3 regions of the Cellvibrio zantedeschiae genome follow, and region 3 is predicted to be linked to each of the others. Evidence: predicted binding sites of a transcription regulator. Region 3 holds the regulator's gene; each other region holds the start of a gene.

The links. Region 3 encodes FliA, which starts transcription of late flagellar genes. Its sites were predicted from a motif close to TAAAGTTATNNNNNNNNCGGCCGATANCC; they were not measured.
Region 1: the regulator FliA is predicted to act here: its motif matches at 1,713-1,741, upstream of IE104_RS08560 (chemotaxis protein CheV).
Region 2: the regulator FliA is predicted to act here: its motif matches at 1,834-1,862, upstream of IE104_RS19155 (flagellin N-terminal helical domain-containing protein).

What each region holds. Positions count from the first base shown of each region.
Region 1 is NZ_BMYZ01000001.1:1,930,229-1,933,368, reverse strand. Features, by position in the region: gene IE104_RS08575 (flagella synthesis protein FlgN) at 1-251, opposite strand, end outside; gene flgM (flagellar biosynthesis anti-sigma factor FlgM) at 375-689, opposite strand; gene flgA (flagellar basal body P-ring formation chaperone FlgA) at 875-1,642, opposite strand; gene IE104_RS08560 (chemotaxis protein CheV) at 1,890-2,846, shown strand; gene IE104_RS08555 (CheR family methyltransferase) at 2,930-3,140, shown strand, end outside.
Region 2 is NZ_BMYZ01000001.1:1,912,996-1,916,135, reverse strand. Features, by position in the region: gene flgL (flagellar hook-associated protein FlgL) at 1-1,337, shown strand, start outside; gene IE104_RS08490 (flagellar protein FliT) at 1,408-1,734, shown strand; gene IE104_RS19155 (flagellin N-terminal helical domain-containing protein) at 1,957-3,140, shown strand, end outside.
Region 3 is NZ_BMYZ01000001.1:1,070,453-1,073,592, reverse strand. Features, by position in the region: gene IE104_RS04750 (chemotaxis protein CheA) at 1-102, opposite strand, end outside; gene IE104_RS04745 (protein phosphatase CheZ) at 130-936, opposite strand; gene cheY (chemotaxis response regulator CheY) at 981-1,364, opposite strand; gene IE104_RS04735 (RNA polymerase sigma factor FliA) at 1,552-2,274, opposite strand; gene IE104_RS04730 (MinD/ParA family protein) at 2,308-3,126, opposite strand.

The sequences.
Region 1 (3,140 bases), 860 kb from region 3:
CGCTCCAGAAAAGCTTTCCAGCCAGCTAAATCGGTTGTTAGCCCGGCGTTACGCAAAATTTGTTCGCGCTGGCGTGCTGTATAAGAAAGGTTGCCAAGTAGCTGATCTTTTTGGCTGACAATTTCTTGCATGCCTTGCAGCTGGCGCTGTTCCAGAAATTCACGTTCCTGGGTAAGGAGTGCTTTCAATTGTTGGATGGCACTGGAGTCTTGGGCGAGCATATCGCGCAAAAATTGGGTATTGAGAGACATAGCAACCTCACTGGTTTAGCGAATCTGGCCATTGTTGGGGTAAGGGCCAGATACGTTTGTAAAGAGTTCGGGTAAATCAGCTGTCGATTAACCTGAGGCTCGGCTTTTTAACCTATCTATTTCTTAACCTAAAAGTTCATCCTGATTGAGCATATTTTCAGCAATGCGCTCAGGATTAATTTCAAAGCGACCTTCTGCGATGGCTTGCTTGATGGCGGCTACGCGATCAAGGTTTACATCGGGCAGGCTGCCGATTTTGGCTTGCAGGCGCACCAGGTTTTGCGCTTCTGAACTCAGCACTACATTGTCTTTAGTGCTTGGTTCAGGCGTCGCCACAGGCGCGCTCTGGGTTTTGGTGCTGGTAGTGGCCACGGGCGCCGAACTTCGGCTGCGGTTGGCACCGCCAGATGAATTGATGTTGTTTGTATCTATAACCATGATTTCGTTCCCCAACGATTGCTATGTGTTCAAAGAGACTGGTGATAATAGTTTCCTATTAATCAGAGTTCCCTTATGAGGGTTGTCGGCCAGTAGCTCTGGAACTTTAGCAACTTTTTTGGCTTTTTGACTATTTAACTTCATTGTCTTCGTTTATGCCGGCTTGGCATCAACAGTCTTGCGTATTACATAATGCTTTGAACTTTACCGGCCGCTACAACCCGGGCATTAATAACGCGTGCCGATTGGTTGTTCTTAACCCGTATTTGCTGACCAATGCGCCCATCGGAAACCGCGGTACCATTGGTTTTAACGCTTATTTCACCGGCTGCTGCTTCCATGCTCACTGTATCGCCACGTTTAATGACGAGTGGAGCATCAAGCGCAGAGTTTCTAAATACTTCACCTTTATTCACTGTGAACTTTATTTCTTTGCCCACGATAGCGTTTGGCACAAGGGAAAAGCCCATGCGAAATTCGCTCACATCTTTAACTTCAGTGGTTAAATCATCCTCAGTAACCACATCTCCGCGCTGTAGGGTGCGGCTGGCAACTGCCACCGAGCGGTAAACCTTTGCCTGTGCAGGGACTAAAATTGTCCAGGATGACGTGCCTTTACAGGCAACCTGTACATTGATGTTTCCACCGCTGTTGGTTGTATCTTTAAGGTTTAACGAAAGGCTTTGATCGCAGCGAGCCAAGCGTAAACGGTTGTCCAGATTGCCTACTTTTACTTCTACTTTAATTGCCTGGGTTTTGCTGTATTCGTCCGTCAAAAACCGGGCGACTTGCAACTCTATTTGCCCAATATTCTCAATAGGTGCCTGAGCATTGGCGCTTTGGCTAAAGCAAACCGCTAACGCACAAAACCAGGTAATCCTGTTAATGCCTTGTTTGATGGGCGTGAACGCAATATTCAAAAAGAAAATTCTATAAAAACTACGAAATCTCATAATTTGTCCTATCCTCATAAGGCGGATTGCTGCTTTTGAACAAATCTACAAGTTTCATCTGCAATCGACCTAAAGAGTGACGGCTTTCAGCCGAAAAAGCTTACTAACGATGATAAAAGCAAAGTCTATGCCGTTTTCCCTGACTATAAAAAAGACAGCATAAAGGCAGCATAAAAAATCCCCAGGCAAGTTGCTTCACCAAAGCGGCTTGAACGTAAAATTTGTTTGATAAGAAAGAGGTGGTGGCATGGCCGGTGTAATGGATAGCGTCAACCAACGTACACAACTGGTTGGACAAAATCGTCTGGAGCTATTGTTATTTCGACTGGGCAGCCAACAGCTCTATGGCATTAACGTGTTTAAAGTGAAGGAGGTTCTGCAGTGTCCTCCTTTAAATGCACTTCCTGGCCGCAACTCGGTGGTTCGCGGTGTTGCCCACATTCGCGGCGGCACCATTCCCATTATGGATATGAACCTTGCCATTGGCCGCCGTGAACTGCCGGATATTGATAACTGCTTTGTGATCATCACTGAATACAACCGTACTGCCCAGGGCTTTCTGGTGCGCTCCGTTGAGCGAATTGTGAACATGAACTGGGGAGATATTCATCCACCACCAAAAGGTGCGGGTAAAGAACATTATTTAACGGCTGTCACTCAAGTGGATGGTCAGTTGGTGGAAATTATCGATGTGGAAAAAATCCTCGCTGAAGTGTCTCCAATGAAGGAAGACGTATCAGAAGGTGTTATTGAAGATGGTATTGCCGATAAAGTGGTGCAAAAACATGTGCTTATCGTTGACGACTCAACCATTGCGCGCAAGCAAATTCAACGCGTAGTTGAGGGCATGGGCATTCGCACGACGATCAAAAAAGACGGTGCAGAGGCGCTCCAATATTTGAAAGATATTTTGGCATCGGGCAAAGATCCCTATGCTGAGTTGGTAATGATTATCTGCGACATCGAAATGCCGGAAATGGACGGTTATACCTTCACGGCTGAGGTTCGCAATAATCCAGATTTGAAGAAGCTTCATATTGTGCTCCACACATCCTTAAGCGGTGTGTTTAACGAAGCCATGGTGCGGAAAGTGGGTGCGGATGACTTCCTCGCGAAGTTCCATCCTGATGAACTGGCGCGCCGGGTTAATGATCGTGTATTAGCAATTACGGGTGAAAGCTTATTGCCGCCCGATGCAGAGTAACTTCTCTCCGCGGAGGAGTTAGCTATGCAGAGTAATTGGAGCCTTGGGCTCACTAACGCGATGTAGTACTGCTAAGAGCATTTATGATAAATAAAGATTCAAATGATGTGTTTGCCAAACTGGCAGCTCGCGATAATGTAGATCAGGCCGAGTTTGATCAGTTTCGCCAATTTTTAGAAGATGCTTGCGGCATTTCGCTCGGTGATAACAAGCAATATCTTGTTACCAACCGTATGCGTCGCTTAATGGATGACCATAAAATCGCTAACTTCGGCGATTTAGTGCGCAATTTAC
Region 2 (3,140 bases), 840 kb from region 3:
TTTACGACCAGATCGCATTTGATAAATTGTATCCTGAAGACATGTTGGTCACGTTTAATGCGAATGCGTCAGTAATACCTCCATCACCTAATTACACGATTACCGAGCGTTCAACTGGCAAAGTGCTTGTTGATAAGCAGGTTTTTGTTTCCGGTCAGGACATTAAAATTAATGGCGCAAAATTTTCAATTTCGGGCACACCTTTTTCTGGTGTGGCTGCAGTGCCTTCAACTATCTCTTTGAGTTCGGCTGCGTTTACGGGCGCGATTGCTGCGGATAAAGATTATTCCGTAACGCCCGGCAGTTTTGAAATTACGGTTGGCGGTATAACTGAAACTTTGGTGTTGGATCAAAATTTCGCAACGAATAATGGTGCTAATGCTCTTAACGATTTTATTACCGGTTTGGGTGGCGCAACCGATAAATCTTTTTACAGCACTTTGCCGTTCAATACGTCAACCGCTGCGGCTAATTATAAGAAGCTGCAAAATCTGGGTATTACTTTGTCAGATACGGGCGTGTTTACTTCGGCTACGGGTTTGAATATTACGATTAAAAATTCTTCTGCTGCAGCCATCAGCACTATTACTGGTGTAGCTACGCAGGGCGCAGGCACCACAACAGCAAATATTCCAATTACATACCCTGGCGCTTCAACATTTAATTTCGCGGCAACACCAGAAACTGTTGATATTACCGTTAACGGAAAAACCGCAACCTTAACCTTGAACACTAACGTAACTGATGCCATTAGTTTGGCCGCAGCATTAAATAATGGAACCAATGCCGTTGAGTTGGCAAAGTTGGGTGTGATTGCAACAGCACAAGGCCTGTCATCACTAAGTAATTCTGTTATTTCTTTAACGAATGCTGGGGCGAATGTATTAGCGGCGATGGGTGTAAGCGGTAGCCCGGTTAAATCTTCTTTAGGTGTGTTGGCAACGCCTGGTGATAAATTTGTTATCGAATCAACGGGCAAGCAAGGTTTGTTGACTACAGTGTCACGCTTTAGTGAAGCCATGAAGGGCATTGATAACACCCAACAAAGTAAAGATGACTTTGCAAAAATCGTTGCCAAAACTCTGGCGAGTTTAGAAAACGTATTAACTAATATCTCAGCTGTGCAGGGCGATGTGGGTGCGCGTCAAAATATGTTGGAAAGCACCAAGAATTTGAATTCCGATATTGAGCTGAACAGCCAGGAAGTGTTGTCTCAGTTGGAAGATTTGGACTATGCAGAGGCTTCCACCCGTTTGCAAATGCAAACCTTCGTGTTAAGCGCGGCGCAACAAAGCTTTATCAAGATTAGTGAATTAAGTTTATTTAAATATATGTAATTTATAAAAAGGCTGTTGAGTTTTTCGCGGCAGCGCCCCATTCTTAATTAACCCTTTTTAGGTGACCGCTATGGAAAACCATGAATTATTGAAGCCTCTCTATGAAGTATTGGAGCGTGTTAGGGATTTGGTAAAGCTGGCGCAAGCTGAAGAGTGGGAAGCCATGGATGTTGCAGCAAACAAATACCAGCAACACGTTACTTTTCTGGATGACAATCGTTACATCCAGGCACTTCAGGATGCTCATTTAGTGGACTCAGCCAAATCTATCATCGTTCAAATCCAGGGATTGAATGACGATCTTGATACGCATACCTCTTTGCAGCGTGAAAAAATCGCGTCAGAGTTACGTCAGCTGAATCAGTCCAACAAAGCTATGGAGGCATACGGTCGATAATTTGACGGAAGTTGTGCAAAACCCTATCTCTTATAACTCTATGCAATACAATTTGCTGATTCTCGCGATAAATGTTTTAAGTTTTTTATAAAAATCCCCTAAAGCAAGTGAAAAGTCGGGCGATAACCTTTTCAGAAGCGCTGATGCGTCTGTTGTTCAGGCTTCAACAAACCGACTAACTCAGCTCAGCGCTGCAGTAAAAATCACTTTAGGGGATTTATCATGGCCTTAATTATCAACACTAATACCGCCTCACTTAACGCTCAGCGTCAATTAATGAGTTCCGGTTCGTCGCAAGATCTATCCACCCAACGCTTGTCATCTGGTCAACGTATTAACTCTGCAAAAGATGACGCTGCGGGCTTGGCGATTTCAAACAAAATGTCTTCTCAAATCCGCGGTCTCGACCAAGCGGTTCGTAACGCAAACGACGGTGTGTCTCTGATTCAAACCGCTGAAGGTGCGTTAGCTGAGTCAACCAACATTCTTCAACGTATGCGTGAACTAGCGGTACAGTCTTCGAACGGTATCTACAGTAACGCTGACCGTGCACAGTTGAACGCTGAAAGTAAACAACTTGTATCGGAATTGGATCGTATCTCTAAATCAACTTCTTTCAACGGCCAAAACCTGTTGGACGGTAAGTTGGGCGATATCAAACTGCAAGTAGGTGCACAAGCTAACCAAACGATTAGCTTCAAAATTGCTGCTACCGATGCAAAATCTTTGGGCCTGGGTTCAGTTGCTGCTGACGTATTGGGTACCAACCTTGACCAAGCCATCACTTCTACCAAGTTCAACGATGGTGATGTACTGATCAATGGCCAGAACATTGGTTCTTTCGACGGTACTGCTAGTGGTGCAAGCTTGTCCAAATTCTTGACCGCTGTTAACAGCAAATTGTCTGGTGTAACTATCGGTGCTGTAAACACTGTAACTGCAACTTCTGCTGGTGACGGTAAAACTACCGCTGCTGCTACCCTGACAATTGGTCTTGGTAATGCTGACGGTACCACTAGCCAATACGTAATTAAAAACACCAACAGTATGGATGAAATGGTTGCGGCCATTAACAATCAGGCTAACGGTACTATAGTAGCGTCTAAAACTGCTGACGGTTATTTGTCTATCCTGAGCAACACTGGCGCAAGCATCACACTGACTCAAACTACTGGCGCTCTGGGTTCAGGTATTACTTCCGGTTCTACCGTACAAGCGCAATTGACTGTTGCAAGTGCTGACGGCTCAGCGGTGCGTGTAACCACTGGCAACAACGCTGCTGCTGGTTTGTTGGCTCACTTAGGCTTGCAAGAAACTCGTGCTAACGGTACTACTGTTGGCTTCGGTTTGACTCAATCTGCTAATGCCAACGTTGCACTTGCTTACGGCGACTTGAAAATTAACGG
Region 3 (3,140 bases):
ACGCTGTTCAAGATCAACTAGTTGTTGCGAGAGGCGCTCTAAAATTTCGCCTGCTTCAACTAAAAAGTCCTGAAGAATATCCTCGTCATCACCAAAACTCATTCAGCTATTCCCCAAAAACATTTGGCTCTAGAAACCGAGACTGGATAAAAGGTCATCAACTTCATCCTGACCGGAAACTACGTTCTCACGTTCTTTATTAATTTGTGGGCCTTCAGCCTCGTGCTTACGTTTTTCAATTAAGTCATCGATATTTTGCTCGCCATCCAAGTTATCGACGATGCCGGTGATTTCTTCAACCTGACCAGCCATGCGCACTAAATCGACTAAATCTTTTTCAACGTCTTTGATTAAACCTATAACACGCTTTAATACCTGGCCGGTTAAATCCTGAAAGCCTTGTTCGAGCACAATGTCTTGTAAACTTTTGTTCAAACGCTCGGTGCCTACTTCCATTTGCCCGAGAAAACCATCCATACGCTCGTACAATTCACGGAATTCATCGGCAGACATTTCGCGGCGTTTTAAGCGTGCCCAATCATTTCGCAACAAGCTGGCTTCCTGACCAAGATTTGCTGCAATTGGTGCAGCTTCGTCAACCATATCCATGGTTCTCTCTGCTGCTTTTTGCGTAAGTTCAATAACGTAATTCAAACGATTAGATGCGTCATGAATATCTGAACCTTCAATTTTTGGAGGCTGCTTGCTGAGATCAGCATCTACATTGAAATTCACAATAGCATTGTGCAAACCGCGAGTTAATTTACCCACCGTTTGAAAAATATGGCGATCACGTGATTCAGTAATACTTTGAATAAGCGCAGAAGCTTCTTCAAACTGATTGCCTTGCAATTTTTCCGTTAACAGCTTTGCACATTCTTTGAGTTCGGCAATGAACAATTCGTTGTTAGGATCGACTAATATCTCGGATGCCATGGATATGCCTTATTGTTAGGTTGTGGCAGCAAAACGTTTTTTTGTTAGCCAACACGCTCAAATATTTTTTCAATTTTTTCTTTAAGCGCCTGCGCCGTAAAAGGTTTTACGACGTAACCATTTACCCCGGCTTGTGCTGCCTCAATAATTTGGTCGCGCTTGGCTTCTGCAGTAACCATAAGCACCGGCAAGGTGGCGAGTTTTTCGTCGGCACGCACAGCGCGCAGCAAATCAATACCCGTCATGCCAGGCATGTTCCAATCTGTTACCAAAAACTGGAAGTCACCGCTCTTGAGCATGGGCAATGCTGTCATGCCGTCATCCGCTTCATGGGTATTTGAAAAACCCAAATCTCTCAGCAGATTTTTAATGATCCGCCGCATCGTCGAGAAGTCATCGACAATCAAGATTTTCATGTTCTTATCCAAAGCAACCTCCGTCACACCTACAGGAATTTCGTTTACTGTTAGTCTAGCCAGTGTTGGCGATCTAGCCAGTTTTCTGACGTTAAAAAACTTTTTTAATTACTTATTGAGCTTTATTTGTTCGAAGTGTTTGCATGACAAGCAACCTCCACGGCACCTACTCCTGCGTTGCCGTTGGGGGGTAATGCTTTTAACCCTGCGACTGCCAACCCGCCAAACGCGATTTCAACCGCGAGGCAGCCTGGCTATGAATTTGGCTAACGCGCGATTCGCTCACCCCCAGCACCAACCCAATCTCTTTAAGGTTGAGCTCTTCGTTATAGTAGAGAGCAAGCACCATGCGTTCGCGTTCGGGCAACTGACTAATAGCGGAGGCGAGCGCTTTCTTTAAGCCTTCGCGCTGCAAACCTTCAAAAGGACTGGCGAATGCACTGCTGGTTTCGCTTGCATCTATATTGCTGTCTTCTTCGCCGAAGGTTTCTTCATAGCTGTAAAGACGACTGCAGTTGGAGTCTTGCAGCATGGAGTGATATTCCTCCAGGCTCACCTCAAGCTCGGCAGCAATTTGGGCATCCTGGGCATCGCGACCCGTGCGGGCTTCTACAGCTTTAATGGCTTGGGCAATACGGCGGGAATTGCGGTGAACCGAGCGCGGAGCCCAGTCGCCACGGCGCATTTCATCGACTATGGAACCGCGAATGCGGATACCGGCATAGGTTTCGAAACTGGCGCCTTTGGAGGAATCGTATTTTTGTGCAGCTTCGATCAGGCCAATCATTCCAGCCTGAATAAGATCGTCTACCTGCACGCTGGCAGGCATACGCATCATCATGTGGTAGGCGATGCGCTTCACGAGGGGCGCAAACTCTTCAATGCGCGCGTTGTGAAGGCTTTGCTCCGTTTTATCGTACATGGCTAACCTATCAACTGCGGCCATAAGTCATACTCAGTAGCGGTCATTCGCCGCACGAAGTAAACGTTCTACAAAAAATTCCAGACGCCCGCTAGGACCGCTCGGCAACGGCCACTTGTCCACGGTTTGCGCCAAACCACGAATCGCAACGGCGGCTTTAGAAGTAGGTGCAAACTCCAGCAAGGCTTTTTGTTTGCGTACGGCGTTACGTACTTCTTCATCGAAGGGAACCTGGCCAACGAACTGCAGGGTTACGTCGAGGAAGCGTTCGCACACGGTATTCAGTTTGTTAAACATGCTGGTGCCTTCCGCCGGATTGCGCGTCATATTCGCGATCACGCGGAAGCGTTGCATGTTGTACTCTTTGTTAAGAAGTTTGATGAGCGCGTAGGCGTCTGTAATGGAAGAAGGTTCATCGCAAACGACTACAACAACCTCATTGGCAGCGCGCACAAAGCTGACAACTGTATCTGAAATACCGGCAGCCGTATCTATAATAAGCACATCAACTTGATCGCTTAACTCATTGAAAGCGTTGATTAAACCGGCATGCTCAGCAGCACTTAACTCGGCCATGCGCTGCACGCCGGACGAAGCTGGAACAATCTTGATACCCGCTGGACCATTAACCAAAACATCCATTAATGAATGAGTGCCTGCAAGCACATCAGCGAGTGTATGAGTGGCTTTTAAGCCGAGAAGAACATCGACATTCGCCAACCCGAGGTCGGCATCAAACAGGACTACGCGCCGGCGCATTTCCGCCAGGGCGATACTGAGGTTCACGGAAATATTGCTTTTGCCGACTCCGCCTTTGCCGCCGGACACGGCGATAACTTGTACTGGGCGCATTGATTATTAACTCC